3 regions of the Serratia sp. GW822-FHT06E05 genome follow, and region 1 is predicted to be linked to each of the others. Evidence: predicted binding sites of a transcription regulator. Region 1 holds the regulator's gene; each other region holds the start of a gene.

Region 1 (10,711 bases):
ATAAACTGGCTGTGCGTAACCCACAGGCGCATATCTGCCAGGTAGCTCGATTCAAATCCCGGCTCCTGCATCGCCTGATTGAGTGAGGTGAACAGCGCGTTGTGCGCCTGATTGACCTGCATGCGGGCATAAGCCAGCGCACTGGGATCGGGTTCTTGCTCTTCCAGCAACAGGCGCAGCGCCTGCTGATCGTTTTCCAACGCCTGATGGGCGTTCTTGCGTAGCAGACCGCTTTGCCACTGTGGCCACAGCCAGATGGTGCTGCCGAACACCAGTACGCAGCCGATCAGCGTGTCGATCAGGCGCGGCACCAGGAAGTGGGTGCCGTTCAGTGCCAACAGTTGCAGGGTGTAAACCGCCGTCACCGTAAAGCCAATTACCGCCAGCCCGTAATTTTTACGTGAAACCAGATAGGCCAGCAGCGTGATCACCAGCATCACGCCCAGCGTCTCAGCCTCGGGCAGCTGCAGTTGCAGTAACCCGGCGGCAATCACCAACCCAACCAAGGTGCCGAGCGCACGGTGCTGGATGCGCACCCGGGTGGCGTTGTAGCCGTTTTGGCTCACCAGCATGATGGTCAGCAAGATCCAGTAAGGTTTTGGCAGATTGAAAATCATGCCCAGGCTGCTGCCCGCTGCCAGGGTGACTCCCAGCCGGGACGCATTGCGCAGGGCGTTGGATTTGAACGACAGGTAACTGACCAGCGCGGGCCAGAATGGCAGACGGTTTTGATTGGCCATCAGATCGCGTCGGTAGAGTGGGTGCTGGGTGCGCAGCAGGCGGGCGATGCGGCTGAAGTGGTAATAACAGAATTGGCCGACCGGGTTGTCCGGGTGCTGTGTCGCCACTTTTTCCAGGGCTGCCAACTCATGGTCCATGTTGAAACGCTGAGAATGCTGATGATAGAGGATATAGTGCGCTACCGTGCGCAGCCGATTGGCAATCACCTGTGCATTGCGGCGGATAATGGCTTCGGCCTGGCTCTGCTCTACCAGTTTTTGGACCTCTTCCGGCAGGTGCAGGCTGACGGTGATATGTTCCTGCAAATCCAGCGCGACCTGAAAGGTGCGTTGCAGGCGCTTTTGTTCGAGATTGCTGGCATGGGGCAGAAAATTAAGCTGCTGATACAGCAAGGTGATCAGGTCCATGACCTTTTGCTGGCGCACCAGCAGCGGTGGTAAGGCGGTCTGCGGATCGGTGTGCTGGGTCAACAGCGAATATTTGGCTTCGAAGTAGTCCGCCAGCTCCAGATAGAGCTGATTGAGCGACTCGCGCATCGGTTGCTCTTTCCACAGCTTGAACCAGAACCAGGTAAACAGGCCGTACCAGGCGGTACCCACGATATATAATACCGGCGCGTGCCAAAGCGGTACCGTACCGGCCATGCTGAGGGAGAAGATGGCGGCAACCAGCGCGGCGGGCAGCAGGCGGGCGTGCAGTGGGCTGATTTCGCCGCTGACGCCAAGCAACAGTGCCAGGCCGAGCATCAATGCGGGCAGCGGCACTTGCCACAGCAGTGCCTGTTGCAGCAGCAGGCTGCTAAGCGCAAAGAGCGAACCGCCGACGATCAGGCGTTTAAAGAAACGTTTGTGGGGCGTGTCCAGCCCGGCGATGTTGCAGCAGGCGGGAACCAGGGAAAATAGCAGGCCGTATTGCAGTTGGCCGATCAACAGCCCGAGCAGAACCGGCAGGCACAGCACCAGCGTTTGTCGCAGTGCATAGTTGACTTCCGGATGATAAATCAGTCGGCGCCACATGATAAATCGGGGAATAAAAAAACGGCGCGAATTATCGCGCCGTTTTTTCAGTGATTAACGGGTGCCGTAAACGACAATAGTTTTGCCGTGAGCGGAGATCAGGTTTTGATCTTCCAGCATTTTCAGAATACGACCCACGGTTTCACGAGAGCAACCGACGATCTGGCCAATTTCCTGACGGGTGATTTTAATCTGCATGCCATCCGGATGGGTCATGGCATCAGGCTGTTTCGCCAGGTTCAGCAGGGTTTGCGCGATGCGGCCCGTAACGTCCAGGAAGGCGAGGTTACCCACTTTCTCAGAGGTTATCTGCAGGCGGTTTGCCATCTGGGCAGACAGGCGCATCAGGATGTCCGGGTTTACCTGAATCAGCTGGCGGAATTTCTTGTAGGAAATTTCAGCCACTTCACAGGCGGTCTTCGCCCTAACCCAGGCGCTACGCTCCTGACCTTCTTCAAACAATCCAAGCTCGCCGATGAAATCCCCCTGGTTAAGGTAGGACAGGATCATCTCTTTACCTTCTTCATCCTTAATCAGCACCGCGACGGAGCCTTTGACGATGTAGTAAAGCGTTTCGGCTTTTTCACCTTGGTGAATCAGCGTACTTTTGGATGGATATTTGTGGATATGGCAATGAGACAGGAACCATTCGAGAGTAGGGTCTGTTTGCGGTTTGCCGAGAACCATTCGCTGTTATCCTCTGTTGTTATCGCTGCCTTGTGTCACAGGGGTCAGAGTTCCCTGTAAAACGTGCTGTCGCCGTTGTTTTAATGGTGGCTATCAGCAGGTTTTGAGGCGTGTCATAAATATACGCTGTCGCTCTAGCATATTAACTTGCCGGGAGAGCTGCAAGCTACATTCTGTTAACATACCGGTAAAGGAGCCTTTCCCTGGGAGTTTCCCTGAAATCAGTGTCCCGGAAAGATTTATTGCGGCTCTGTTTGTAGCACAGAGTGAGGCGGGTGTCTCGTGTTGTCTCGCTTCAGCATGATTAGCATCAGGTTCCGTTGCCAGTTTCTATGCGAAAGCGTACTCTGATTTTAAGAAATTAACCGGAGTGACCAGCATGCAGGCAAGAGTTAAGTGGGTGGAAGGGTTGACGTTTCTGGGTGAATCCGCGTCTGGCCATCAGGTATTGATGGACGGCAACGCTGGTGATAAAGCACCCAGTCCGATGGAAATGGTGCTGATGTCAGTAGGGGGCTGCAGTGCTATCGACGTGGTGTCGATCCTGCAAAAAGGACGCAACGACGTGCGTGATTGCGAGGTGAAACTGACCTCTGAACGCCGCGAAGAAGCGCCACGGTTGTTTACCCATATCAACCTGCATTTTATCGTGACCGGCAAAGATTTGAGCGACAAGATCGTGGAACGTGCGGTCAACCTGTCAGCTGAGAAGTACTGTTCGGTTTCACTGATGCTGAGCAAAGCCGCCAGCGTGACCCACAGTTTTGAAATCCGCGACCTGGCGTAACGGATAAAGGGGGCGCGGTTGTACCGCGCCCCGTAGATTACTCGATTTTTTTTCCTTCCAGCAGTCGCTGCACCAGCGGCGCCATGATCAGTTCCATCGCCAGCCCCATTTTGCCACCCGGCACCACCAGCGTATTGATATGCGAGATAAAAGATCCCTGCAGCATTGCCAGCAGATAAGGGAAGTCAATCTGGTCCAGCCCGCGGAAGTGGATGACCACAAAGCTCTCGTCCAGCGAAGGGATAGCCTTAGCGGCGAACGGGTTGGAGGTGTCTACCGTCGGCACCCGTTGGAAGTTGATATGGGTACGTGAAAACTGCGGCGTGATGTAGTTGATGTAGTCTTCCATCGAACGAACCACCGAATCCATTACCGCTTCGCGGGAGTGACCGCGTTCACCGGTATCGCGGATCAGCTTCTGGATCCATTCCAGGTTTACGATCGGTACTACGCCGACCAGCAGATCGACGTGTTTGGCCACGTCGATATGTTCGGTCACGACGCCACCGTGGAGCCCTTCGTAGAACAGCACGTCGGTCGGCGCCGGCAAGGCTTCCCATGGGGTGAAAGTGCCGGGAACCTGATTATAGGGTACCGCTTCATCGTAGGTATGAAGATACTTGCGTGAGCGACCGGTGCCGTTTTTGCCGTAGTCGAGAAAGCTTTGTTGCAGCAGGCCGAAGTCATTGGCTTCGGGGCCGAAATAGCTGATATGGCGGCCGAGATCGCGCGCTTTGCGGATCGCTGCGTCCATTTCCGGCCGGGTGTAGCGGTGGAAACTGTCGCCTTCCAGCTCGGCGGCGCGGATGTTCAACTGCTGAAAGATTTTACGGAACGCCACGCTGGTGGTGGTGGTGCCGGCCCCGCTGGAGCCGGTCACTGCGATAACGGGATGTTTGGCGGACATGGTGGTAGGTCACTCCGTGTTAAATGCGCAGGCGTCAGATATGATTATTGGTCTGTTTGACGCCCTTTCGCCAAGGGCAAAATTCCGCGCGTTGGTTTGCAATAACCCATTGTTACCTGATTTTTTCCGTCAGTCATAGAACCGATCGCCACTAAATTTCTTCCTGCCCGGCGCGGAACTGGCCGCGCGGCATGATGTTGACGGTCTCATGCAGTTCTGACCAAACCAGCAACACCTCGCCGTTTTTCAACTGGCGGCGCACGTCTTCCACTTTCTGTTCCAGCGAGCGTTCGTGCTCGCCGTAGTCGGTGCCTTCGCGTAACACAAAGGACTCGATCAGGCTGTTTAGGGTCTCAGTTTCCAGTTCTTTCCAGGGGATAATCACGTGGTTGTGTCCAGATAAGGGGAAAGCCAGGATGGAATACGGTATTCCAGCCACATTTGGGGGTGTTTCAAGGTGCCGCCGACAAAACCGACGTGGCCGCCAAACTCGGTCAACTGATACTCAATGTTGTGCGGCAGCGTGGTGACCTCGGGGATCACTTCGTCGGTCATAAAGGGATCGTCTTTGGCATGGATGATCAATAACGGCGTCTGGATCGCCGGCAACAACGGCAGGGCGCTGCAACGGCGATAATAATCACTGGCGTCGCTGAAGCCGTGAATGCGCGAGGTGATGGCGTCATCAAAGTCGCGGATCCGGCGCAACGCTTTGAGCTGCGGCAGCTTGAGCGGCAACGTGTCAGGGTAGTGCAGCAGCTTGCGGGTGGCATTTTGTTTGAGTTGCCCAAGCAGATAGCGCTGATAAACGCGCGAAAAGCCTTGTTCCATACGCCACGAACAGGGCTCCAGCATCAGCGGTGCTGAAACCACGACCGCCGCCTGCAGCAGACTGTCCGCCCCCTGCTGTGCCAGGTAGCAGGCCAGCATGTTGCCGCCGAGCGAGACCCCGACCGCGGCGGTGGGGGCTTCACCGTAGGTTGCGCGCAGCCACTGCAGGAAGAAACGCGCATCTTCCGTTTCTCCGGAGTGATAGATGCGCTGCTTGCGGTTCGGCACGCCGCTGCAGCCGCGAAAATGCATCACCACGCCAAGCCAGCCTTTTTCACGCCAGGCGTTGAGTTGACCGTGAGCGTAGGGGCTGTAGAAATTGCCTTCCAGTCCGTGGAACAGTACCACGCGCGGCTTGCCGGCAGCCTGAGCCGGATCTTCGCTCCAGGCGAGATCGACAAAGTCGCCGTCGGGTAATTCCAGCCGTTGCCAATGTGGTTTTAGCTGCACGCGGCGGCGCACCAGCCTTGGCAGCAGCGTCTGCAGATGCGGATTACTGGCCCCGGTCAAAGGGCGAAAGGATTCATGCATAACCTGAGTAAAAATCTTATTGGCGGCTATTGTGGGATTAATAGTGCGCTGTTAGCTTCACTATCCTGAACTGACAATAATACTGCAAAAAATCACCCTGGGTGAGGAGCACCCACCTCATGGAACCGAGTTTATTTCTTTCGATGTTAGGCTTCCTGTGGGTCGCCGCAATCACGCCAGGCCCTAATAATATGTTGCTGACCACCTCCGGCGCCAATTTTGGTTTTATGCGCTCGCTGCTGTTGATGATAGGCATCATGCTGGGGATGCAAAGTATATTGCTGCTGGTGGCGTTCGGGGTCGGCAGCCTGATCCTGGTTTATCCTGCGCTGCACCTGGTGCTGAAAATCCTCGGCAGCCTGTACCTGTTATGGCTGGCGTGGAAAGTGGCCACTGCCGCTTATGAAAAGCTGGAGACCGACGTGGCCCCGCCCAAACCGATACGCTTGTATCAGGGCTGGCTGTTGCAGTTCCTTAATCCCAAGGCCTGGCTGATGGCGCTGGGGGCGGTGGCCAGTTTTAGCCTGGCAGGCGACAGGTACAACACGTCGATTGTGGCGATCTCGCTGGGCATTTTGGTGGTGAATATCGTTGCCGGGGTGATTTGGCTCGGCTTCGGCACGGTGATTGGCCGCCTGTTACGCAGCAAAAAGGCCTGGATCATCTTTAATCTGTCTATGGGGCTGCTGACGGCGGCCTGTGTGTTACTCATCTGGCATTAAGGAGTTGCGGATGGCAGAAAATTACTTCCACGTAGTGGCCTTCACCGGCGAAGGGCTTCGCGGCAATCCGGCCGGCGTATGCCTGCTGAGACAACCGTTGTCGACCGCCGAGATGCAAGCGATCGCCAATGAGCTGAGCCTGCCTGAAACCAGCTTCGTCTGGGACGATGGCGATATGTCGGCCATCCGCTGGTTTACTCCCCATCGTGAGGTGGATCTGTGCGGCCACGGCACGCTGGCGGCGGCGCACGTGATGTTCAGCGCGGTCAATCCGGCGTTGCAGGATATCCGTTTCCGTTCGGCAAGCGGTGATTTGTACGTTAAGCGCGACGCCGAAGATGGCGAACGCTTGATCCTGGATTTTCCGTCCCGACCGCCGCAAAAAATCGCGATGCCTGCCGGGCTGAGCGCGCTATTGGGCGTTGAACCGCAGGAAGTGTGGCAAGCCAATGCGCTGCTGGTGGTGCTGGAAAACGAAGCGCAGGTGCGAGCGTTGCAGCCGGATATCCCGGCGTTGATTACTTTGGCCGGGCGCGCGGTGATCGCCAGCGCACCGGGCGAAACGGTAGATTTCGTTTCGCGCTATTTCACGCTGGACGGCGGCGAGGATCCGGTTACCGGCTCTGCACACTGCACGTTGATGCCTTACTGGAGCGCCCGTCTCGGCCGCCATCAATTACACGCGCGGCAGATTTCGGCGCGCGGCGGTGAGCTGTTCTGCGAACTGAAAGGCGACCGTACCCTGATAGGCGGCTATGCGCAGATTTTTTTGCGTGGCGAACTGCGCCTGTAATCAGATGGGGTTCGTTTCAACCAGCCACCGCCCGCGCCTTTTTATCTTAATGTGAGAACACTGACGCGGGCCCCTAAAAGATTCCCTGGAGGGATTCCGCCACATCGGGGTGATTTGATTAAATATTCCCATAAGTAATAACGCAGAGTTTTTTATTCTTTTATAGCTCGCCAACGCTCAGATAAAACTGTCAGCAACTGAACAGACTTTTATCAACGGAGCGATCATGGCGAGCAAACTCTTTGCATTACGCAGCGCGGTACTACTGGCGTTGTCACTCAGCGCGGCCAGCGCCTATGCGGTGGACGTGACCGTGGCCTACCAGACATCGGCGGAACCCGCCAAGGTGGCGCAGGCGGAAAACAGCTTCGCCAAACAGTCCGGCGCTACCGTTGACTGGCGCAAATTCGACAGTGGCTCCAGCGTGCTGCGCGCATTGGCTTCCGGGGATGTACAGATCGGCAACATCGGTTCCAGCCCATTGGCGGTGGCTGCCAGCCAAAAACTGCCTATCGAAGTGTTTCTGATCGCCTCCCAGCTCGGCAGTTCCGAAGCGCTGGTGGTGAAAAAAGAGATTAAAAGCCCGCAGGATCTGATCGGTAAGCGCATCGCCGTACCCTTTATCTCAACCACGCACTACAGCCTGTTGGCTTCTCTGAAGCACTGGGGCATCAAGCCAGAGCAGGTCAAAATCCTCAATCTGCAACCGCCGGCCATCGCCGCGGCCTGGCAGCGCGGTGATATCGATGGCGCCTATGTTTGGGCCCCGGTGGTCAATGAGTTGGCCAAACAGGGCAAGGTGCTGACGGATTCCGCCCAGGTCGGACAATGGGGCGCCCCGACGCTGGACGTTTGGGTAGTGCGCAAGGACTTTGCCGAGAAGCATCCTGAAGTGGTGACGGCCTTTGCCGCCAGCGCATTGAACGCCCAAAAAGCCTATTTGGCGCAGCCGGAACAGTGGCTGAAGGACAAGGGCAACCTCAGCACGCTGTCCCGGTTGAGCGGCGTGCCGGAAGAGCAGATACCGGTGCTGGTGCGGGGCAATACTTACCTGCCGGTCGCCGAACAGATCACCCAGCTTGGTCAGCCGGTGGACAAAGCCATTCATGACACCGCCGAGTTTCTCAAACAGCAGGGCAAAATTCCTCAGGTCGACAGCGATTACAGTGCCTATGTCACCGATCGCTTTGTGAAACAGGTGCAGGCTGCGCCGCAGTCGTAAGGGAGCAGAATGCTAAACGTTAACCATCTTTCAGCAGAGTACCAGGGGCGTCCTGCGCTGCGCGACGTCTCGTTCCAGATTGACGCTGGACAACTGGTGGTGGTGCTTGGCCCTTCGGGCTGCGGCAAAACCACGCTGCTGAATTTGATCGCCGGGTTTATCGAGCCTTCAGCTGGCAGCATCACGCTTGACGAAGTTCCCGTAAAAGGCCCCGGAGCCGAGCGGGGCGTGGTGTTCCAGCATGAAGGTTTACTGCCGTGGCGTAACGTGGTGGATAACGTCGAATTTGGCTTGCAGCTGGCCGGAGTCGGCAAGCCGCAGCGTCGTGAAGTGGCGCTGCAGATGCTACAGCGCGTCGGCTTGGCCGGTTATGATCAGCACTTCATCTGGCAGCTTTCCGGTGGCATGCGCCAGCGCGTGGGCATAGCTCGCGCACTGGCGGCCAATCCGCGTTTGCTGTTGCTGGATGAGCCGTTCGGTGCATTGGATGCTTTTACCCGTGAACAAATGCAGGAACTGCTGCTGACCATCTGGCGGGATACCGGCAAGCAGGTGTTGTTGATTACCCACGATATTGAAGAGGCGGTGTTCCTTGCCAGTGAGCTGCTGCTGCTGTCGCCGGGGCCGGGGCAGGTGGTGGAGCGTCTGGCGCTGAATTTCGGCCAACGCTATGCCAACGGTGAGCCTTGCCGTTCGATCAAGTCTGATCCTGAATTTATCGCCCAGCGCGAATACGTACTGGGCAAAGTCTTCCAACAGCGTGAGGCCTTGTTATGAGCCTGCATTCTGCCCTTAAAGAGGTTGCCCAGCCGAAGGCTGCGGCACCGCGGCGCTTTAGCGTGCCACGCAACGTCTGGTTGAGCAGCGCCACCTTGTTGGTGGTGCTGGCTATTTGGTGGGTCGTGACCGCGTTGAACCTGATCAGCCCGTTGTTCTTGCCGGCGCCGCAGCAGGTGCTGCATCAGTTGATCACCATAGCCAGCCCGCAGGGTTTTATGGACGCCACGCTATGGCAGCATCTGGCCGCCAGCCTGGGGCGCATCCTGGTTGCGCTGCTGGCCGCGGTGATTATCGGGGTGCCGGTGGGTATTGCCATGGGGCTGAACGATACGGTACGCGGCATTCTCGATCCGCTGATTGAAATTTATCGCCCGGTGCCGCCGCTGGCCTATTTACCGCTGATGGTGATTTGGTTCGGCATCGGTGAAACTTCGAAGATCCTGCTGATTTATCTGGCGATTTTCGCCCCGGTGACGCTGTCCGCCGTGGCGGGAGTGCGTAGCGTGGCTCAGGTCCGGGTGCGCGCGGCGCGCGCGCTGGGCGCCAACCGCTGGCAGGTGCTGCGTTTCGTGGTGCTGCCGAGCGCCTTGCCGGAGATTTTAACCGGTATCCGTATTGGGCTGGGGGTCGGCTGGTCGACGCTGGTCGCAGCAGAACTGATTGCCGCCACGCGCGGTCTGGGATTTATGGTGCAATCCGCCGGGGAGTTTTTGGCCACCGACGTGGTGCTGGCCGGTATTGGCGTGATTGCGATTATTGCATTTGGGCTGGAGCTGGGGCTGCGTGCCTTGCAGCGCCGATTAACCCCGTGGCATGGAGTACAGCAATGAACGAACGTTTGAGTATCACCCCGTTGGGGCCTTATATCGGTGCGCTGGTGGAGAATGTTGATTTGGCGCGCCCGCTGGGCGACGGTCAATTCGAGCAGCTCTACCACGCGTTGCTCAAACATCAGGTGCTGTTCTTGCGCAATCAGCCGATCACGCCGTTGCAACAGCGTAATTTGGCCGGCCGCTTTGGCGATCTGCACATCCATCCGGTTTACCCGCAAGCCGCCGATGTGAAAGAGATTATCGTGCTGGATACCAATGACAATAATCCGCCTGACAACGATAACTGGCATACCGACGTGACCTTTATCGAAAACCCACCGCTGGGGGCGATTTTGGCCGCGAAAACACTGCCAACCACCGGCGGCGATACGCTGTGGGCCAGCGGTATCGCAGCTTATGAAGCCTTGTCTGCCCCTTTTAAGCAGTTGTTGGCGGGCCTGCAGGCGGAGCATGACTTCACCAAATCATTCCCGGAATACAAGCACCGTGGCAGCGAAGAGGAACATCAGCGCTGGCAGTTGGCGGTACAGAAAAACCCACCGCTGTTGCACCCGGTGGTACGTACCCACCCGGTCAGCGGCCGGCAGGCGCTGTTCGTCAACGAAGGTTTCACGACCAGAATTGTTGATTTGGCACCGAAGGAAAGTGACGCGCTGCTGAACTTCCTGTTTGCTCACATTACCAAGCCGGAGTTCCAGGTGCGCTGGCGCTGGCAGGAAAATGACATCGCCATTTGGGATAACCGCGTGACGCAACATTACGCCAACGCGGATTATCTGCCACAGCGGCGCATTATGCACCGTGCGACCATCTTGGGGGATAAACCCTTTTACAAGGGGTGACATGCAGGGGCGGCAGGCC
Region 2 (10,711 bases), on a different contig from region 1:
CGGGCTGCTCGATCTGGGCTACGTGGCGTTCTACGCCATTGGCGCCTATGGGCTGGCGCTTGGCTACCAGTATCTCGGCCTCGGGTTCTGGGCGATGTTGCCATTGGGGGCGCTGATGGCGGCGCTGGCCGGCGCGCTGCTGGGGTTCCCGGTGTTGCGTATGCACGGTGACTATCTGGCGATCGTCACGCTGGGGTTTGGCGAGATCATCCGGCTGGTGCTGAACAACTGGATGTCGCTGACCGGCGGGCCGAATGGCGTCTCGGTCCCGGCGCCGACGATTTTTGGCCTGGAGTTTGGCCGACGCGCGAAGGACGGCGGCGTGCCGATTCATGAATTCCTCGGCATCACTTATAACCCTAACCTGAAATTTATCTTTATCTATGCGGTGCTGTTCCTGGTGGTGCTGCTGGTGCTGTACATCAAGCACCGGTTGACGCGCATGCCGATCGGCCGCGCCTGGGAAGCCCTGCGCGAGGATGAAATCGCCTGTCGTTCGCTCGGCTTAAACCACGTGTTGGTCAAGCTGTCGGCCTTTATGATGGGCGCGTCCACCGCCGGGCTGGCCGGGGTGTTTTTCGCCACTTATCAGGGGTTCGTCAACCCCACCTCGTTTACCTTCTTCGAATCGGCGTTGATCCTGGCGATCGTGGTGCTGGGCGGGATGGGATCGACCATCGGCGTGGTGCTGGCGGCGTTCGTGCTCACGGTGGCACCGGAACTGTTGCGCAGCTTCGCCGAGTACCGCGTGCTGTTGTTTGGCGTGCTGATGGTGGCGATGATGATTTGGCGACCGCGTGGGCTGGTGCGGATCAGCCGAACCAGCTTTGCGCCGCGCAAGGGGGTGGCGCCATGAGCGACGCAATCTTGCAGGTTGAGCATCTGATGATGCATTTTGGCGGCATCAAGGCGCTCAACGACGTGAATCTGGCGGTCGAACGCGGCTCGATCACCGCGTTGATCGGCCCCAACGGCGCCGGCAAAACCACGGTGTTCAACTGCCTGACCGGCTTTTACCGCGCCACCGGCGGCGCCATCCTGCTTAACACCCACAAACGGCCAACCGACGTGATCCAGGTGCTGGGGCAGAAGTTTCGCGCCGGCGACTGGGTAAACCCGAAGCGGTTGGGATCGCGCCTGTACTACAAAATGTTCGGCGGGACCCATCTGGTCAATCGCGCCGGGCTGGCACGCACCTTCCAGAACATCCGTTTGTTCCGCGAAATGTCGGTGGTGGAGAATCTGCTGGTGGCGCAGCACATGCTCAGCAACCGTAATCTGGTCGCCGGGGTGCTCAATACGCCGGGCTATCGCCGGGCGGAAAGCCAGGCGCTGGATCGCGCTTTTTACTGGCTGGAAGTGGTGGAGCTGGTGGACTGCGCCAACCGGCTGGCGGGGGAGATGTCGTACGGCCAGCAGCGGCGGCTGGAGATCGCCCGGGCGATGTGCACCACGCCGGAGATGATCTGCCTTGACGAACCCGCCGCCGGGCTGAACCCGGTGGAGACGGCGACCCTGAGCCGCATTATCCGTTTCCTGCGTCAGCACCACGGCATCACGGTGCTGCTGATCGAGCACGATATGGGCATGGTGATGGAAATTTCCGATCGGGTGATTGTGCTGGACCATGGCGATGTGATCGCCGAAGGCACGCCGAAAGAAATACAGCATAACGACACGGTGATCGCCGCTTACCTTGGCGCGGATGAAGAGGAGCTGGCGGGATGAGCAATGTGATGTTGGAATTTCGCAATGTGGACGTGTTTTACGGCCCGATCCAGGCGTTGCAGCAGGTCTCGTTACAGGTCAATGAAGGGGAAACGGTAGCGCTGATTGGCGCCAACGGCGCGGGCAAGTCCACGCTGCTGATGTCGATCTTCGGCCAACCGCGCATCAGCGGCGGGCAGATCCTGTTTCGCGGAGAGGATATCAGCCAGCGTTCTACCCATTATGTTGCCAGCAGCGGTATCGCCCAGGCGCCGGAGGGGCGACGGATCTTTCCGGACATGAGCGTGGAGGAAAACCTGCTGATGGGCACCATCACTGTCGGCAATCGCTATGTGGATGAAGACCTGCAGCGCATGTTCGAGCTGTTTCCACGCCTGAAGGAGCGGCGCAACCAGCGGGCGATGACCATGTCCGGCGGCGAACAGCAGATGCTGGCGATTGCCCGAGCCTTGATGAGCCGTCCGAAGCTGCTGCTGTTGGATGAGCCGAGCCTGGGGCTGGCACCGATTATCGTCAAACAGATCTTCAGCATTCTGCGCGAATTGACCCGTGGCGGCATGACGCTGTTCCTGGTGGAGCAGAACGCCAACCATGCGCTCAAGCTGTCCGATCGCGGTTATGTGATGGTCAACGGGCAAATCCGGCTGACCGGCAGCGGCGCGGAGCTGTTAAGCAATCAGGAGGTGAGGAAGGCTTATCTGGGCGGCGCTTAAAACTGGCGCTGGATCACACGCACGTTCAGCCGTACCAGAGCGATGATGCCACTGGACAAGATCCGCAGGCCGCGTGGCAAATCGCGGCGGCGGATATCCAGCAACAACACGGTGCGCACCTGGTCGCTGTCGTTCCACACTTCGTGTTCGAAGGTGTCGTCCCACAGCATAAATTCCCCCTCGTTCAGCCGGTACTCCCGCCCGTCGACTTTCAACACCGCAGCGGGTTCACCGTCGGCGCGTTTGGGCATCGACAACACCAGATAGCCGCGCAGAATGCCGCGGAATGGGCCACGGTGCGCGGGCACCTGTTTGCCGGGTGCCAGGAACGACAATGAGGCTGAAAGCACATCCGGGGAAGAGGCGATCAATTGTGCAAGCTGCGGGCAACGGGCGAGGTTGCGCGCTATCGGCTGCCCATAGGCCTGCATGATAAACATCCGCCAGTCGCGAGCGTCGTTGGCGGAGATCGACGCCTGTTCGCTCATGATCTCGTGAAAACGTGGGATATTACGCAGATCTTGCGCTACGGTCAGCGCTTCCTCGCGTATCTGCTGCCAGTGAGCGGTAAAGCGTTGGGCGTCGGGAAACAGCCGGTTGCTGTCGAGGACCGGTGAACTGCTGATGCGGCGATCGTAAATACGGCGAAGAGCAAGCACAGACCAATCGTAGATAGCTGACATAGTGACCTCAATAGCAGTGAGCCGATTTCTCGCCGTCTTAGGGTTGTTTTAGATGTGATTGCCGGACGATCAATTCGCCGGTATACAGCCGTTGTCCGCCGGGTTCGAAGGCCTGCGTCAGGCAGTGAATGCCATCGGCTATCAGCTGCTGCATCGGCTGGCGGTAAGTGGTTAGCTGGTAGCTGGGGGAGGCCGCCAGCTCAATGTCGTCAAAGCCCACCACGGCAATCGGCGCACAGCCCGGCGTGGCGCGTATGGCATCGATAACGCCGACCGCCAGAATGTCGTTCTCGCAAAAAATGGCGTCTATCCGTTGCTCTGCCGGGGTGGCGGCCAGGTAGGTCGAAAAGGCCTCCATCCCGCAAAGACGCTGGTAGTGCGGAGCCTGCAGCACCAGGTTGACCTCACGCTGCTGTTGCGCCAGCGCGGCACGGAAACCGTCCAGGCGGCGCAACTGGGTAGATTCGCTGATTGGTCCCGCCAGATAGCCCATACGCGGGTAATCTTGCTGGAGCAGCAACTCGCCGATATCGAACCCAGCCTGATAACCGTGGGTCGCCAGCACCTGGATATAGGGGCTTTCACTGTAGCGATACAGCACTACCAGCGGAATACGGTGAATGTCCTGCGCCAGGCTGATCAGCCGGTCATTGAGCAGCGTGCCGAGGAACAGCAGCCCGTCCACCTGCATTTGGTCCGCCAGCGTCAGCACCGACTCGTAATCGTGCTCAGAGGTGATATTGAGCAGCAATGCCATATAACCGCGGCTTTGCAACTGCCGGGTCACTTCATCCAGCAGCGTAAAGATATGCGGGTTTTTCAGTTCGTCCGCCACCAGCCCGATGATGCGGGTACTCTTTTTCGACAGGCTGCGCGCCAGCAGGTTAGGGCGATAACCCAATTCACGCGCTGCGGTTTGAACCCGTTGCATGGCCTGCGGTGAGATCGACGCGCCGTCGGTAAAGGCACGCGATACCGTCCATTTAGACACGCCGGCGCGGGCGGCCACATCGCTGGCCGTCGCCTTGCGTGCTGCGGGCGCTTGGGTGGAGCCGGGTTTCTTCGCCATCATCTTTCGCTCGTGATGAAAAAACGGTATGGGTTCAACAGATTAGCACAGCGTGGTCGAATGCGGGAGTTGCCGACGCCGGCGCGAGGATCCTGCGGGCCATCGGCACAACGCAGCGGATCTTTTTAGCGGTATTTTGTGATCCTGATCGGCAGATTTATTATGGCGCATTTGACTTATTTTTAACCCTCTCCAATAGTCCATCGCAAGTGGCATTTGTTGAGCGGTCAAGTTGCTACCTAATTTTGCACCCGGGTGCAGTTAAAATTTGCACCCGGGTGCAATACGGCGAAAACGATGAAATCCAAGGTTTCGGGAGCAACTATGCTAAATGGCGAAAGAAAAACGGCGCGCCCTCTGCGCTGGGCAATGGTCGGCGGCGGGCGGTTGGGGCAGGTGGGCTACAAGCATCGCTGCGGGGCGCTACGGGATAATACCGCTTTTGAGCTGGTGGCCGGCGCGTTTGATATCGTGCCGGATCGCGGCCGCGAGTTTGGCGTGAACCTGGGGGTAGCGGCCGAACGCTGCTATGAAGATTACCGTACGTTGTTCGCTCAAGAGGCGCTGCGTGAGGACGGCATTGAAGTGGTGTCGGTAGCGACGCCGAACGGTACGCATTACGAAATTACCCGTGCGGCGCTGCAGGCCGGGTTGCACGTCATCTGCGAGAAACCGCTGTTTTTCACCAGCCAGGAAGCCTATGAGATTAAAGCGCTGGCGGCGGAAAAAAACCTGATCGTCGGCGTGACTTACGGTTTCTCCGGCCATCCGCTGCTGCTGCAAATGCGCGCGATGATCGCCAACGGCCAGATTGGCGAAGTACGGATGGTGGATCTGCAATATACCCACGGTTTTAATGCCACGGACGAAGTGGATCGCCTCAGCGAAGCGCAGAAATGGCGCATTGACCCCAAGATATCCGGCCCGAGCTTTGTGCTGGGGGATATTTCCACCCACACCTACTACCTCTCCCAATTGGTCATGCCGCAGATGCAGATCCGCGAGCTGCTCTGCGATCGGCAAAGTTTTATTCCCTCACGAGCACCGCTGGAAGACAACGCGCTGGTGATGATGCGCTATGAAAGCGGCGCGGTAGGGCGGATGTGGGCTTCATCGGTGAATGCCGGCGCGATGAGCAGCCAGCGCATTCGCATCGTGGGGTCGAAGGCCAGCCTGGAGTGGAGCGACATCAACCCCAGCGAGCTGCGCTACGAGGTGCAGGGGCAGCCAAACCAGACGCTGTATCGCGGCATGGCATATCTGGACGATACCTGCAACGCCTGGGAACGGCTGGGGGCTTTGCATACCGAAGGCCTGACCGAATCCTGGGCCAACATCTACCTGAAATTTGCTCTGGCTATCGACGCCACCCGCCGCGGCGATCGGCAGGCGCTGGCGCAGCTGGTGTATCCGGATATCGACGCCGGGATCGAGGGCGTACGCTGGATTGAAAACTGCGTGCGTTCCGCCAACCAGGGCGCCCGTTGGGTGGCCTTTGAATAAACCTATTTACCCGGAGCAAGAGCATGAAACTTTCTTTTTGTACCGATAGCCTGGGCCACCTGCCGTTTGAAGCCATGCTGGATCGCCTGGGCGAACTGGGGGTGTTTGGCGTGGAAATGACCACCGGCGGCTGGTCTTCGGCACCGCATCTGGACACCGTGGCGCTGTTACAGGACGCGGGCAAGCGGCGGCGGCTGATGGCAGCGCTGGAAAGCCGCGGCATGAAAATTGCGGCGCTGAACGTTTCCGGTAATCCGCTAGAGCCAGGCGTGCTGGGCGAAAAACACCGCCATGATACCGACAACACGCTGGCTCTGGCCGCCGGCCTGGGGGTGAAAAAAATCGTCATGATGAGCGGATTGCCGCCTGCGGCGCCCGGCGACAGCATCCCTAACTGGATCACCTATACCGTCAGTTGGCCGCCGACGCTGAAAAACTGCCTGGACTACCAGTGGAACGAGGTGGCGATCCCGTATTGGCAGAAGCTGGTGGATAAGGCGCAGGCGTTCGGCATAGAGAAGTTCGCGCTGGAAAATTTCAGCTCGATGCTGGTGTGGAACCCGGACACGCTGTTCAGGCTGCGCGACGCGGTGGGGCCGATGGTGGGCTTGAACCTCGATCCCAGCCATCTGATCTGGATGGGGGCCGATCCGATTGCCGTCGTACGGCGTCTGGGGAACGCGATCCACCACGTGCACGGCAAAGATGTGCGGCTGGAAAGGGGGATAGTGGCGGTCAACGGGCTGCTGGAAACCCGGCCGGTGGAACAGGTTGCACAACGTGCCTGGAACTATGTGGCCGTTGGGTGCGGGCAGGATTTGCAGTGGTGGAAGGAATTCTTCTCGGTGGTACGCATGATGGGTTACAACGACTGGGTCTCGCTGGAGATGGAAGATCTGACCATGTCGGTCGATGCCGGTATTAATACCTCGGTTGAGGCGTTACAACGCTGCATCAGCCAATAACGCCTGTTTATTTCTGCCAAAGGCCTGCAGGTTTGCAGGCCTTTGCGCGGCAAAAGACTGTCGAAAAAAACAGGCCAATAAAAGTGTGATCTATATCGCATTTACCCCGCCAGTTGGTTAAAATATCGCTACTTCCCGCACCTGTCCGGATCTCGTTTAACATGGAACAAACCCAGGTATCTCGCTCAACCGCCTGGTTGCGCGTGGTCATCCTTGCCGTCTCGGCCTTTATCTTCAATACCACCGAATTTATTCCGGTGGGGTTGCTGAGCGACATCGCCAAAAGTTTCTCAATGCAAACCGAGCAAGTGGGTTTGATCATCACTATTTACGCCTGGATTGTCGCCTCCGCCTCTCTGGTGTGTATGCTGCTCACCAGCAAAATTGAACGGCGCAAGCTGCTGATCGGGGTGTTCATACTGTTTATCGCCAGCCATGTGCTGACCGCCGTGGCCTGGAACTTCACCACGCTGGTGATTTCCCGTGCCGGTGTGGCGCTGGCCCACGCGGTATTCTGGTCGATTACCGCCTCGCTGGCGATCCGGGTCGCCCCGGCGGGCAAAAAGGCGCAGGCGCTGAGCCTGCTGGCCGGCGGTACCGCGCTGGCCATGGTGCTCGGCCTGCCGCTGGGTCGCGTGATTGGTCAGATCCTCGGTTGGCGCATGACCTTTATCGGCATCGCGGTTTGCGCCACTCTGGCGCTGGTGCTGCTGTGGCGTCTGCTGCCGGTGCTGAAAAGCGAGCATTCCGGTTCACTGTCCAGCGTGCCGATGCTGTTTAAGCGTCCGGCGCTGGTCAGCCTGTATATGCTGACCATCATCGTGGTGACGGCGAATTTCACCGCCTACAGCTATATCGAACCCTTTATTCAGACCGTGGCCGGGCTGTCGGAAAACTTCACCACCCTGATGCTGTTGCTGTTCGGCGCCGCCGGTATCATTGGCAGCCTGCTGTTTAGCCGCTTCAGCGAACGTTTTCCGTCGGGCTTTTTCATCGGCGCCATCGCGCTGTTGATGCTGAGTCTGCTGCTGCTGTTGCCGGCCTCCGGCAATGAAAATCACCTGACGCTGCTGTTTGCGGTGTGGGGCATGGCCATTATGGCGATTGGCCTGTCGATGCAGGCCAAGGTGTTAAACCTGGCGCCGGACGCCACCGACGTGGCGATGTCGATCTACTCCGGGCTGTACAACTTTGGTATCGGCGGCGGCGCGCTGCTGGGTAACCAGGTCAGCCGGCATCTGGGCATGGGCAACATCGGTTTTGTCGCTGCACCGCTGGCGCTGATCGCCCTCGGCTGGTGTGTGCTGAACTTTTACCGCAGCGAACGCCTGCAACACCACCACATCCGCTAAGCCCCACCGCACGACAGCGGGCCATCAGTTCGCTGTCGTGCATTGCTACTCCGGTTGAATTTTCTCTCAGCAAAACAGATTGCTGCAGTTTTTTATGCTTAAAATTTTTTCATAGTCTGCTAATTAAATATTTAACTCCGACGCCGAGCCGATAGCATAGAAAACTATCGATTATGTTATGGCGAGGTTAATGGTGAGTGAGTCTTTGGTTGCGGGAAGCGTGGGGGCGGCCCAGTCGCCGATCCATGAACGGGATCTGTCGGCAAGAATAGATGCATTGCCCACCTCTGCCGGGCTGTGGCGGTTTATTGCCTTGCTGGCGTTAGGCGGCTTTTTTGAACTCTACGACCTGTTCCAGACCGGATACATCAGCACCGGCTTAATCGCCGAAGGCATCTTCCATACCGGAGCGAAGGGCGTGTTCGGTGTCTCCGACCAGGCGGCATTCGCCTCCGCCACCTTCCTTGGCCTGTTTATCGGCGCCAGCCTGCTCAGCCCCTATGCCGACCGCTTTGGCCGCCGCACCACCTTTATGTTTGCCCTGGCCTGGTATGGCATCTTTTCGCTGTGTCTGGCTTTTCAGCATCAGGCCGAATGGGTGATCTTCCTGCGCTTTTTGGTCGGTGTCGGCTTGGGTATTGAGCTGGTGACGATCGATACTTACCTGACCGAATGGGTGCCCGCACATCTGCGCACCCGGGCGTTTGCCTTTTCCTTCTTCATTCAGTTTCTCTCGGTGCCGACGGTGGCGTTAATGTCGTGGTGGCTGGTGCCGCAAACCATCCTGGGCCTGAGCGGCTGGCGTTACGTGGTGATCGCCGGTGCGGTGGCTTCGCTGGTGATCTGGCTGGTGCGTAAAGGCCTGCCGGAATCGCCGCGCTGGCTGGCACAGCAGCGGCGCTACCCGGAGGTCCGGCAGGTGATGCAGGCGATGGAACGACGCTGCGGCGTCACCCATACGGCGGATTTCCCCGCGCATGACGCGCAAGCACACAGCGAAATGCCAGCGCAGGGGAGCTTTAAGGATATTTGGTCGCCGCGTTACTGCAGTCGTACCCTGATGCTGGTGGTGATGAATTTCTTCCAGGCCATCGGATTCTTTGGCTTTGGCAACTGGCTGCCCGCTTTGCTGGCCGGAAAGGGAGCCTCCATCACCCACAGCTTGCTGTATGCCTTCTTTATTACTCTGGCTTACCCGTTGGGATCGCTGCTGTGCAGCCGCTATGCCGACAAGATGGAAAACAAGTGGCAGATTGTACTTTCCTGCCTGGTGACGGTGATCTTCGGCTCGCTGTTTGCCCTGCAAAACAACCCCGTCTGGCTGATCCTTTGCGGTTTCTTCATCACCTGGTCCAATGCCTGGCTGACCTACAGCTACCATTCTTATCAATCGGAAGTGTTCCCGACCTACATACGCGCCCGCGCTGTCGGCTTTTGCTATTCGTTCAGCCGATTGTCGACGGTATTCAGCAGCCTGATCATCGGTATCATTCTGCAATACGGCGGCTCGGTGGGGGTTATCGCGTTTATCGTGGCCAGCATGCTGATGGTGATGGTGGTGATCGGCGTGTTTGGCCCGAAAACGCGCGGTATCGATCTGGAAAATATTTGAGTACTACTCGCGCGAGATCCTGTGAAATAAAAAGCCCGCTTAAGCTGACCTAAGCGGGCTTTCAGGCTACTGACAAAGCCTTCACTGGTGTTTGGCGTAGGGGCGCTGCATGCTGCGCCCGTTACGTCTCTTAGGCGAGATCAAAACGATCGAGGTTCATCACCTTAGTCCAGGCGGCGACAAAGTCGCGTACGAAGCTGCCCTGGGCGTCTGCGCTGCCGTAAACTTCCGACAACGCCCGCAGCTGAGAGTGCGAACCGAAGATCAGATCGGCACGCGTCGCCGTCCATTTGAGCGCACCCGTTTGGCTGTCGCGCCCTTCAAACACGCCGTCTTCGTTGGCCGCCTTCCAGGTGGTGCCCATATCCAGCAAATTGACGAAGAAGTCGTTGGTCAGCGCCTGTGGGCGTTGGGTCAACACGCCGTGCTGGCTTTGACCGACGTTGGCGTTCAGCACCCGTAACCCGCCCACCAATACCGTCATTTCCGGTGCGGTCAGCGTCAACAGCTGCGCTTTATCGACCAACAGCGCCTCGGCCGGCACGCTGAATTGCTGCTTCAGGTAGTTGCGGAAGCCATCGGCCACCGGTTCCATCGCTTCGAAGGATTCGACGTCGGTCTGCTCCTGCGTTGCGTCCATGCGGCCCGGCGTGAAGGGAACGCTCACCGGGTGCCCGGCGCTGATCGCCGCCTTTTCGATGCCGGCCGCACCGGCCAGCACGATCACATCCGCCAGCGAGACGCGTTTATTACCTGACTGCGCCTGGTTAAAGGCCTGCTGAATACCTTCCAACGTGGCCAGGGTTTGTGCCAACTGAGCAGGCTCGTTCACCGCCCAATCCTTTTGTGGCGCTAGACGAATACGCGCCCCGTTGGCGCCGCCGCGTTTGTCGGAACCGCGGAAGCTGGAGGCGGATGCCCAGGCGGTGGAAACCAGCACTGATACCGGCAGGCCCGAGGCCAGGATCCGGGTTTTAAGATCGGCAATATCCTGATCGTTGATCAACTGATGATCGACCGCCGGGATCGGATCCTGCCAAATCAGCTCTTCGGCCGGCACTTCCGGGCCGAGATAGCGAGCGCGCG
Region 3 (10,711 bases), on a different contig from region 1:
TTACCGACAGAATACTGGTGATGAGTAATGGTCAGGTTGCGGGCATCGTCAACACCAAACAGACCTCGCAAAATGAAATTTTACGTCTTGCATCCCTGCACCTTTAAGGATCAGAATTATGAACGCGCTGAATAAAAAAACTTTGTTCACCTATTTCAAGGAAGGTGGCATTTACGTAGTGTTGCTGGTGCTGCTGGCAATTATTATTATCCAGGACCCGACCTTCCTCAGTCTAATGAACCTGAGTAATATCCTGACCCAGTCTTCGGTGCGCATCATTATTGCACTGGGCGTGGCGGGGCTGATTGTTACCCAGGGGACTGACCTGTCCGCCGGGCGCCAGGTTGGCCTGGCGGCGGTGATCGCGGCGACGTTGTTGCAGTCGATGGACAACGTGAACAAGGTATTTCCGCATATGGAAACCTGGTCGATCCCGCTGGTGATCCTGCTGGTGTGCGCCGTGGGTGCGGTGATCGGTCTGGTGAACGGTTTGATCATCGCTTACCTCAATGTGACGCCGTTTATTACCACGTTGGGCACCATGATCATCGTTTACGGCATCAACTCGCTGTATTACGACTCCGTTGGCGCATCGCCAGTGGCGGGGTTTGATCCCAAGTTTTCCACCTTTGCCCAGGGGTTCCTGCGTTTTGGCGACTTTAAGCTGTCGTACATCACCTTCTACGCCATCATTGCGATTATTTTTGTCTGGATCCTGTGGAATAAAACTCGCTTCGGCAAAAATATTTTCGCCATCGGCGGCAACCCTGAGGCGGCCAAGGTTTCTGGCGTGAACGTGCCGCTGAACCTGATCATGATTTATGCGCTGTCCGGGGTGTTCTACGCCTTCGGCGGCTTACTGGAAGCGGGCCGTATCGGCAGCGCCACCAATAACCTGGGCTTTATGTATGAACTGGACGCCATTGCCGCGTGCGTGGTGGGCGGGGTGTCCTTTGCCGGCGGTGTCGGGACGGTGCTGGGGGTCGTGACCGGGGTCATCATCTTTACGGTTATCAACTACGGCCTGACCTACATTGGCGTTAACCCTTACTGGCAGTACATCATCAAGGGCGGCATCATTATCTTCGCCGTGGCGTTGGACTCCTTAAAATACGCCAAGAAAAAATAGTTGTGTCTTAGCTATGAAAACGGCCAGCAAATGCTGGCCGTTGCTGTTTCCAGGGCGGGATAAAGCTTATTTGGCCTTTTGTTTTTCCGCAGCCAGCTTGTGTTCCAGCTCAACCAATTGCTCTGGCGAAACTGCCGGGTAGCCTTGGGCATCTTCCGGTACGGTATGCATGCCGGAAATGGGGATCAGTGGTCCGAGGAAGCGCGGCTCGCGTTTTAGTATGTACAAATCGGTCAGCGCGCCAAGGCGGGCGAAGATCTCGCGTGCCCGTACCGTCATCATGTCTTTTGGCGAAGGGACTGCGTAGCACTGAGCCTGGATCCCCATATGCAGCGCGATAAACAGCGCACGCTCGCAATGGAAGCGCTGGGTGATAATGATGAAGTCGTTGGTGTCGAACACTTTGCGGGTGCGTACGATAGAGTCAAGAGTACGGAAACCGGCATAATCCAGCACGATATCGCTGGGCGCCACGCCTGCGGCGATCAAATCGCGGCGCATGGTCATCGGCTCGTTGTAGCTTTGCTGGGCATTGTCGCCGCTCAGCAGCAGGTATTTCACTTTGCCGCTGTTATAGGCATTAATCGCGCCCTGAATGCGGTAGCGATAATATTGGTTGATCACGCCGGTGCGGTAATATTTGGCCGTGCCCAGTACCACGCCGACCTGGCGATGAGGCAGGCCTTGCAGTTCGTCATAGACGTAAGGCGCGGTTTTCCAGCTGATCCAACGATCGAGCGCGAGAGCCGAAAGCATCAACAGCGCAGTGATGATGAACAGGCTGATTATCAGGCGTTTCCACATGTTATTGCCTTACGCGCACAGGGGCCAAAAAAGATGGCTCAAGGCTACTTTACCTGACAGGCCGACGCAAGCTTGACGCCCTATCAAGCAAGCATTGCACCGCATTTTTAGGCAGTTTGAGCATAAAAAAAGCCCGGCGAGCCGGGCCTGATGTTTAACTGCGCAAATCAGAATGAAGTGCGCTTATAGCTGCGGTATTGCGGGCGCCAGAAGTTGTGTTCGATGCCTTTAGACAGCGCTTCTTCTGAGGTGACCACTGCCACACCTTGCAGCTGCGCCGCTTTACCCACTTCCATGGCAATGCACTTGGACACGCCCTGAATATCGTCGATATTCGGCAGCAGTGCGCCATGCCCGTCAGTTGCCAGCGGCGAACAGTCGGCCAGCGCACGGCTGGCGGCCATCAGCATCGCGTCGGTTACGCGGGTGGCACCGGAGGCCAGTACGCCCAATCCAATCCCCGGGAAGATATAGGAGTTGTTGCACTGGGCAATCGGGAATACCTGATCTTTGTAGCTCACCGGCGCAAACGGGCTGCCGGTTGCTACTAATGCAGCGCCTTCGGTCCAGTTAATGATGTCTTCCGGGCGGGCTTCCACGCGGGAGGTTGGGTTGGACAGCGGCATGACGATCGGGCGCGGGCAGTGCTTGTGCATTTCGCGGATCAGTTCTTCGGTAAACAGGCCTGGCTGGCCCGAAACGCCGATCAAAATGGTTGGCTTGGCATTACGCACCACGTCCAGCAGGGAAATGGCGTCGCTTTCTGTTTGCCATGCAGTCAGATTCTCGCTCTTTTGCACCAGCTTGCTCTGGAAATCGAGCAGGTTAGGCAGTTTGTCGGTCAGCAGGCCGAAACGGTCGACCATAAAGACGCGCGCGCGGGCTTCGTCTTCGCTCAGGCCTTCGGATTTCATCTGCGCGATAATTTGCTCGGCAATGCCGCAACCTGCAGAGCCGGCGCCCAGGAAGGTGACGGTCTGATCGCGCAGTTGGCTGCCAGCGGCGCGGCTGGCGGCGATCAGGCTGCCCAGCGTGACGGCTGCGGTGCCCTGAATGTCGTCGTTGAAGCAGCAGATTTCGTCACGGTAGCGGTTCAGCAGCGGGGTGGCGTTATTCTGCGCAAAATCTTCGAACTGCAGCAGCACGTTCGGCCAGCGGCGCTTGACCGCCTGGATAAACTCTTCAACAAAGGCGTGGTATTCGTCGCCTGAAATACGCGGGTGACGCCAGCCCATGTACAGCGGATCGTTCAGGCGCTGCGGGTTGTTGGTGCCGACGTCCAGCACCACCGGCAGGGTATAGGCCGGGCTGATGCCGCCGCAGGCGGTGTACAGCGACAGTTTACCGATTGGAATGCCCATGCCGCCGATACCCTGGTCGCCCAGACCGAGAATGCGCTCACCGTCGGTGACGACGATCACCTTAACGTTTTGCTTGGTGGCGTTTTGCAGCATGTCGTCAATGCGGTCGCGATTAGGGTAGGAGATAAACAGCCCACGCGCCCGGCGGTAAATATCGGAGAAGTGCTCACAGGCCTCACCCACCGTCGGCGTGTAGATGATCGGCATCATCTCGCTCAGGTGCGCTTCCAGCAGGCGATAGAACAGGGTTTCGTTGGTGTCCTGGATATTACGCAGATAAATGTGTTTATCGCTGTCGTTTTTGAAATCCTGGTACTGGCGGTAGGCACGTTCCGCCTGCTCTTCGATGGTTTCTACCGCTTCTGGCAGCAACCCGTGCAGGTTGAAATGGCTGCGTTCATCCTCGGTGAAAGCGCTGCCTTTATTGAGCAGCGGGAATTCCAGCAGAATAGGGCCGGCATAAGGGATGTAGAGAGGGCGTTTGCTTTCGTATTCAAGTTCCATGGCTTTTGCTCTTCAACGTATCGGATAACTTTATGGGCTAGATCCTAAAAGATCGGGGAAATATGTACAGCAATTGTTATCGGATCATGAGGTAAATTGGCGTAATTATCGACGATCAAGTCCTAATTTAACTAAAGAAAGTGTTTTAAGACGTGAATGCCATTGTAATCGGCTGGCGGGGCTGGTAACAGCGGTGCCGGGCAGCACCGCCAGGGGGCAGATTTAGAAAGTGATACGGGTGACATTTTGGCAACCCAGCGCGGCCAACGTGGCGCGGGTGGCATCCCATTGGGTGAGGATGGCACTGTCGGGCTCGGCCAGCACCGCTCGAACCACTTTTTGGCAGTCGCCGCCGGAGACGTTCATCAGAATCAGCGCGGCCTGCAGCGGTGGCAGGCTGGGGTTGAAGGCTGCGTTTTCCGCATAGCGACCGCTATAAATCGTTCCGTCTTCGGCTTCCAGTGCGACGCCGCTGTGGGCATTGCTGTAGGGCGCGTGACTCTGATTGGCGGCAGCCAGCGCGGCCATCTCCAGTTCGTCGGTCAGCGTCAGTTGGAAACCATGATCGACGCGGTCCATCAGCAACGTGGCGATATTCAGGTCTTTCGGGCCGAAGGCATCCGGCAGATAGTCGCCCAGGGTGGCCGGTTCGCGACCGGGCAGACGAATTTTCAGCGTGGTACCACTGTTGAGTTCGTTCATAAACTGACGGCAGTGGCCACAAGGCGTGTAATTAACGGTGATGGAGGCTAACGCTGATTCGCCGCGTAGCCAGGCATGAGTTACGGCACACTGCTCTGCATGAATGGTTTGTTGCATCGGTGCGCCGCTGAACTCCATGTTGGCGCCAAAATACAGGTTGCCGCTCTGCCCGCGAGCAATGGCGCCAACATAAAACTGCGAAATCGGCGCTAACGAGCAGGCCGCCGCCAGCGGCAGCAGAGCGAATGCCAGAGCATCATCATCCAGCCCGCAGCGCTGCTTGATAGCATCCACTTGTTCCGCCTTGAGCATGGCCGGAAAATCAGGCGCATCAAAATAAGGCAGCAGGGCGGATTGCAATGTGGCGGGCAGTTCAGCAAAAGCGGTTTGAAAACGCGGGTGCATAGAAACTCTCTCTACAGGTTAACGGGATAACATTCTAGGCAGCCCAGCGCGAATAAAGTGTGATGCAAATCTCTTTATTGATGAAATCAATGCAATGAAAACCATAAATGCGAGATGTATCGCAAGTTTTAGGCCTTAGGCAAACAGGTGCAACAGCACCGGAAACAGAAACGGCGCCAGCAGCGAGGTGATGATGCCGCAGATCACCAGGGCCAGTGAACCAAATGCCCCTTCCTGATAGTCCATTTCCGCACAGCGTGCCGTGCCCAGCGCATGTGACGCGGTCCCCATTGCCAACCCGCGTGCCGAGCGGGTGGTGATTTTCAATACTTTGAACAGCGTATGCCCGAAAACCGCGCCGAGAATACCGACGAAAATCACGCAAACGGCGCTGATTGCCGGAATGCCGCCGAGCGACTCTGCGACCGCCATGGCGATGGGCGTGGTGACCGATTTTGGCATGATGGAAGCGGCAATTTCCGGCGTGGCCCCCATCCATAAAGCGATGGCGCCGCCGCTGATCATCGCGGTCAGGCTGCCGATAAAGCAGACGGCGATAATGGACTTCCAGCGCGCGCGGATCTGATGCAGCTGTTCATACAGCGGATAAGCCAATGCCACTACGGCCGGTTGCAGCAAGTCATTGAGGATTTTACTGCCCTGAAAATAACGCTCATAAGGAATACCGGTCAGCAACAGCAGGGGGATGATCACCGCCATCGACACCAGCAGTGGGTTCAGCAACGGCATGTTCAGCCATTGCGCCAGTTTGCGCGCTGCAAAATAGATGGCCAGCGTCAGCGGTAATGACCACCAGATTTCATGGATCATTTTTCGCCCTCCGCGGCATCCGGCTTGCCGATGATGGTGCGCTCCCGGTGGAAATAATGTGAGGTGTAGCCGACCACCACCAACACCATCAGGGTGCTGACGATGCAGGACACCACCAGCGGCCCCAGATGCTCGATAATTTGGTCATAGTATTTCATCACTCCCACGCCGATAGGCACGAACAACAGCACCATATAGCGGATCAGCAGGTGGCAACCGGGTTTGACCCATTTGGCCGGCAGAATTTGGGTGGAGAGCAGGGCGAACAGCAACAGCATGCCGATAATGCTGCCCGGAATGGCGATCGGCAGCAGAGCCGCGATGGCATTGCCGGCGAACAGACAAAGGTAGATAAGGACGAATGCCCTCAGGTATTTCCAGCACAGAGTGAGTAGCTTGGCCATAACTTAATCCCGTTTAACCGATGAATTCATCATACAATTAAACTGTGATCTTCGCCACAAATCACACCATGAATTCTCTCTATGGCTACCATGCCGATGGGGCTGGTTGACAACCACGATGAAAAGGGACGCAGGTTTATTCTGCACTGGCGAAGTTGGCATTCTGTTGTTGCCTCTGCGCCAGGCGATGCCCGAGAAAAAAGAATAGCAGGCTGAGCAGCGCAGCAGCAATCAACATCAGAAACATCATTTGCGGCGCGGCGTAGCTGAGAATAAAACCGCACAGTACCGGATTGATGGCGCCGCCCAGAGCGCTTAGGTTTTGTACGCCGTAATAGCTGCCTTTCAGGTGCTGTGGCGCGATGAAGTCGATAAACATATATTCCACCGGGATCACTATGATTTCGCCCAGGGTGAATATCGCCATGGCAAGGATCCAGAGCCAGAGCGATTGCCCGGCCAGCCAAAAACCGATCAGCCCGAGAATGAAAAATAGCGTGCCCAGCGCCAGCCAGCGCAGCATATTTTCCTGACGCATGCCGCGGCTGAGCAGATACTGCAGGGCGATGACGATACAGGCGTTGACGATCATCACCGCCCCAATGACCTGATAAGCGAACTCTGCATTAGAAACGGTGATCAGGTATTGCGATAAATAGCCGGAGAACTGGCCAAAAACCACCGCACCCAGCGTACTGCCAAGGGTAAAGTAAATCAGCCGGCGATCGTTACGCAGGATGGTCAGCGTTTGGCGAAAATTAGGGCGGGCGGCGGGCGTTGCATCCAGCGCGACCGGGGCCGTAGCGGGCTGCTTGCCCAGGATGAAGTTCAGCGTCGCCACCGTGAATAAAGCCAATCCACCGGAAAGGTAAAACGGCAACAGCGGATCCAGACCTGCCACCAGTACCCCCAACGATGATCCAACCGCCCAGCCGACGTTGACCAGCGTATAGTTTATTGAAAAGGCTTTGATGCGCTGCGCGACCGGCAGCCAGTCGGCAAAGCACGCTTTAATGGTGATGCCCAATACGGAATAGGCGGTATGTAAAATAGCCAAAACCACAACGATCCCCCCTGGCCGCGGGATCCACGGGATAGCGAAAAAACTCAGGGCGAACAAAAGAATGGAAATCAGGATCAGCGTGTTTTTGTTGAATTTGTCTACCAGGTAGCCGCCATACAGGCTGGCGAAAATGCCGAGCGCCAGGCTGATACCCAGAATGATGCCGACGCTTTTGGGCAGCAGATGAAAATGCCCGGTCAGATAGATAGTAATGAACGGCAGCGTTACGCCGCGGCCAATGGTCAGTACCAGCGAACTGACCAGCAAGGCGTTAATCAGCGGTGGGAATCCCTTCATATCAGACCTGTTTATGCATACAGTGATAAAACCAGTATGGATAACATAGCTCATTTTGGCCGTCTGGGAAGAGGCGATGTAAAAAAAGAGGTTACTTCGGTAAGCTCCTGGAGAGGGATTACTTGCCGGTTTTAGCCTGAAGCCTGGCGTATCACTACTGGACTAAGCGCATAAAAAGGGCCGAGCAAGCTCGACCCTTTAGAGGTTGGAAAACAGGTATTATTTCACCTGCATTCCTGGCTGTGCGCCGCTGTCCGGGCTCAGCAGGAAGATCTCTTTCCCTCCTGGGCCGGCAGCCATCACCATGCCTTCAGAAATCCCGAAGCGCATTTTACGCGGTGCCAGGTTGGCGACCATGATGGTCAGACGGCCTTCAAGCGCTTTCGGATCCGGGTAAGCGGAGCGAATGCCAGAGAAGATCTGACGTGATTCGCCGCCCAGATCCAGCTGCAGCTTCAGCAACTTGTCTGAACCTTCAACAAAGTCGGCGCTCTTGATCAGCGCAATGCGCATATCAACCTTGGCGAAATCGTCAAAGGTGATGGTTTCCTGAATAGGATCGTCCGCCAACGGCCCGCTGACCACTTTCGTTGCCGCCATGTCTTCTTTCGAGGCGCTAACCATTTCATTGACCTTATCCAGGTCGATACGGTTGAACAGCGCCTTGAATGCGTTGACCTGATGCCCCAACAGCGGTTGCTGGATGCTGTCCCAGGTAAGCTCGCAGTTGAGGAAGGCTTCGGTACGTTCGGTCAGTGACGGCAGCACCGGTTTCAGATAGGTCATCAGCACGCGGAACAGGTTGATGCCCATGGAACAGATGGCCTGCAGATCGGCATCGCGGCCTTCTTGCTTCGCCACCACCCAAGGAGCCTGTTCGTCCACATAGCGGTTAGCCAAATCGGCCAGCGCCATGATTTCGCGGATTGCACGGCCCGACTCACGGCTGGCGTAGGCGTCGGCGATGCTTTGCGCTGCGTCAACGAAGGTCTGGTACAGCGCCGGATCGGCCAGCTTGTCGGCCAGTTGGCCACCGAAACGCTTGCTGATAAAGCCGGCGTTGCGCGAAGCCAGGTTGACCACTTTATTGACGATGTCGGCGTTCACCCGCTGCACGAAATCTTCCAAATTCAGGTCGATATCGTCAATGCGTGAAGACAGCTTGGCGGCGTAGTAATAACGCAGGCAGTCGGCATCCAGGTGTTGCAGGTAGGTGCCGGCCTTGATGAAAGTGCCGCGAGATTTGGACATCTTGGCGCCGTTCACTGTCACATAGCCGTGCACGAACAGATTGGTCGGTTTGCGGAAGTTACTGCCTTCCAGCATCGCCGGCCAGAACAGGCTGTGGAAATAAACGATGTCTTTACCGATAAAGTGATACAGCTCGGTCGTGGAGTCCTTACGCCAGAACTCGTCGAAATCCAGATCGCCGCGCTTGTCGCACAGGTTTTTGAATGAACCCATGTAACCGATAGGCGCATCTAGCCAGACGTAGAAGTATTTGCCCGGCGCGTCCGGGATTTCAAAGCCGAAATACGGCGCATCGCGGGAGATATCCCACTGTTGCAGGCCGGATTCGAACCACTCCTGCATCTTGTTTGCCACCTGTTCTTGCAGCGCGCCGGAACGGGTCCAGGCCTGCAGCATTTCGCTGAACGACGGCAGATCAAAGAAGAAGTGCTCTGAATCGCGCAATACCGGCGTTGCCCCGGAAACCACGGATTTCGGCTCGATCAACTCGGTCGGGCTGTAGGTCGCGCCGCAGACTTCGCAGTTGTCGCCGTATTGGTCCGGTGATTTACATTTCGGGCAGGTGCCTTTGACGAAACGGTCGGGCAGGAACATGCCTTTCTCCGGATCGTACAATTGGGAAATGGTGCGGTTCTTGATAAAGCCGTTTTCTTTCAGGCGGCCGTAAATCAGGCTCGACAGTTCACGGTTTTCATCGCTATGGGTGGAATGATAGTTATCATAGCTGATGCCAAAACCGGCGAAATCCTGTTGGTGCTCCTGGCTCATCTCCGCAATCATTTCTTCCGGCTTGATACCCAACTGCTGAGCTTTCAGCATGATTGGCGTGCCGTGCGCATCGTCCGCACAGATGAAATGAACCTCGTTGCCGCGCATTCGTTGGTAACGAACCCAGATATCTGCCTGGATATGCTCGAGCATGTGGCCGAGATGGATGGAACCATTTGCGTACGGTAGCGCGCACGTCACCAATAATTTTTTCGCGACTTGAGCCATAGTGAGAACTTGGTTTCTGTAATGAATAAAAAGGGTCTTCGATGTTACCCGATCGCGCCCGCTACGGCTAGGGCGGTTTCTTTGTGCGGACATGCGCCGACCGGCTCTCACTTCTGATATGCTTAGCGGGAAGCTATCCATTCAAAATCAAGGAGCCGGGATGAACGCAAAATCCCCCGAGCAGACCAACCCCGAAGTTCTGCGTGCCCTGGTGACCGGTGTACTGGCCGCCTTTGAACACCCGACGTTAAAAAACAATCTGACTGCGCTGAAGGCAATTCACCACTGCGCGCTGCTGGATAATGTGCTGCATATTGAATTGACCATGCCCTTTGCCTGGCAAAGTGGTTTTGAGGCGCTCAAAGACAGTGTCAGCGCAGAACTGCTGCGCGTGACCGGCGCCGAGGCGATTGACTGGAAACTGAAGCATGATATCACCACGCTGAAACGCGCCAACGATCAGGCCGGCATCAAGGGCGTGCGTAATATTATCGCCATCAGTTCCGGCAAGGGCGGGGTGGGCAAATCCACCACAGCGGTTAACCTGGCGTTAGCGCTGGCGGCAGAAGGCGCCAAGGTCGGTATTTTGGACGCCGACATCTATGGCCCGTCAATTCCGAACATGCTGGGGACCGAAAACGAGCGACCAACCTCACCGGACGGTCAGCACATGGCGCCGATCGTGGCCCACGGGCTGGCGACCAACTCGATCGGTTATCTGGTGACCGATGACAACGCCATGGTTTGGCGTGGCCCAATGGCCAGCAAGGCGCTGATGCAACTGCTGCAGGATACGCTGTGGCCGGATCTGGACTATTTGGTGCTGGATATGCCGCCGGGCACTGGCGACATCCAGTTGACGCTGTCGCAAAATATTCCGGTCACTGGCGCTCTGGTTGTTACAACACCGCAGGATATTGCGCTGCTCGATGCCGCCAAGGGCATTGTGATGTTTGAAAAAGTG

What was found. Region 1 encodes CRP, which controls carbon source genes, mostly activating them, when cyclic AMP is high. Its sites were predicted from a motif close to ATGTGANNNNNNTCACAT; they were not measured.
Region 2: AC1RKC_RS16195 (sugar transporter) is a predicted target of CRP. The motif match lies at 6,745-6,762, and genes of this name have one in related genera.
Region 3: cdd (cytidine deaminase) is a predicted target of CRP. The motif match lies at 4,963-4,980, and genes of this name have one in related genera.

Annotation. Positions count from the first base shown of each region.
Region 1 is NZ_JBXALM010000011.1:188,816-199,526, forward strand. Features, by position in the region: gene AC1RKC_RS21590 (YccS/YhfK family putative transporter) at 1-1,757, opposite strand, end outside; gene crp (cAMP-activated global transcriptional regulator CRP) at 1,812-2,444, opposite strand; gene AC1RKC_RS21600 (OsmC family protein) at 2,824-3,231, shown strand; gene AC1RKC_RS21605 (phosphoribulokinase) at 3,269-4,138, opposite strand; gene AC1RKC_RS21610 (YheU family protein) at 4,290-4,523, opposite strand; gene AC1RKC_RS21615 (hydrolase) at 4,520-5,500, opposite strand; gene AC1RKC_RS21620 (LysE family translocator) at 5,620-6,222, shown strand; gene AC1RKC_RS21625 (PhzF family phenazine biosynthesis protein) at 6,233-7,015, shown strand; gene tauA (taurine ABC transporter substrate-binding protein) at 7,242-8,237, shown strand; gene tauB (taurine ABC transporter ATP-binding subunit) at 8,247-9,014, shown strand; gene tauC (taurine ABC transporter permease TauC) at 9,011-9,847, shown strand; gene tauD (taurine dioxygenase) at 9,844-10,692, shown strand.
Region 2 is NZ_JBXALM010000006.1:274,961-285,671, forward strand. Features, by position in the region: gene livM (high-affinity branched-chain amino acid ABC transporter permease LivM) at 1-856, shown strand, start outside; gene AC1RKC_RS16165 (ABC transporter ATP-binding protein) at 853-1,728, shown strand; gene AC1RKC_RS16170 (ABC transporter ATP-binding protein) at 1,725-2,441, shown strand; gene AC1RKC_RS16175 (aspartyl/asparaginyl beta-hydroxylase domain-containing protein) at 2,438-3,124, opposite strand; gene AC1RKC_RS16180 (LacI family DNA-binding transcriptional regulator) at 3,162-4,196, opposite strand; gene AC1RKC_RS16185 (Gfo/Idh/MocA family protein) at 4,518-5,696, shown strand; gene AC1RKC_RS16190 (sugar phosphate isomerase/epimerase family protein) at 5,720-6,661, shown strand; gene AC1RKC_RS16195 (sugar transporter) at 6,823-8,013, shown strand; gene AC1RKC_RS16200 (MFS transporter) at 8,204-9,625, shown strand; gene katG (catalase/peroxidase HPI) at 9,756-10,711, opposite strand, start outside.
Region 3 is NZ_JBXALM010000001.1:1,251,074-1,261,784, reverse strand. Features, by position in the region: gene mglA (galactose/methyl galactoside ABC transporter ATP-binding protein MglA) at 1-107, shown strand, start outside; gene mglC (galactose/methyl galactoside ABC transporter permease MglC) at 119-1,129, shown strand; gene sanA (outer membrane permeability protein SanA) at 1,196-1,933, opposite strand; gene AC1RKC_RS05900 (NAD-dependent malic enzyme) at 2,101-3,798, opposite strand; gene cdd (cytidine deaminase) at 4,021-4,905, opposite strand; gene AC1RKC_RS05890 (CidB/LrgB family autolysis modulator) at 5,041-5,736, opposite strand; gene AC1RKC_RS05885 (CidA/LrgA family protein) at 5,733-6,140, opposite strand; gene AC1RKC_RS05880 (MFS transporter) at 6,277-7,500, opposite strand; gene metG (methionine--tRNA ligase) at 7,720-9,747, opposite strand; gene apbC (iron-sulfur cluster carrier protein ApbC) at 9,908-10,711, shown strand, end outside.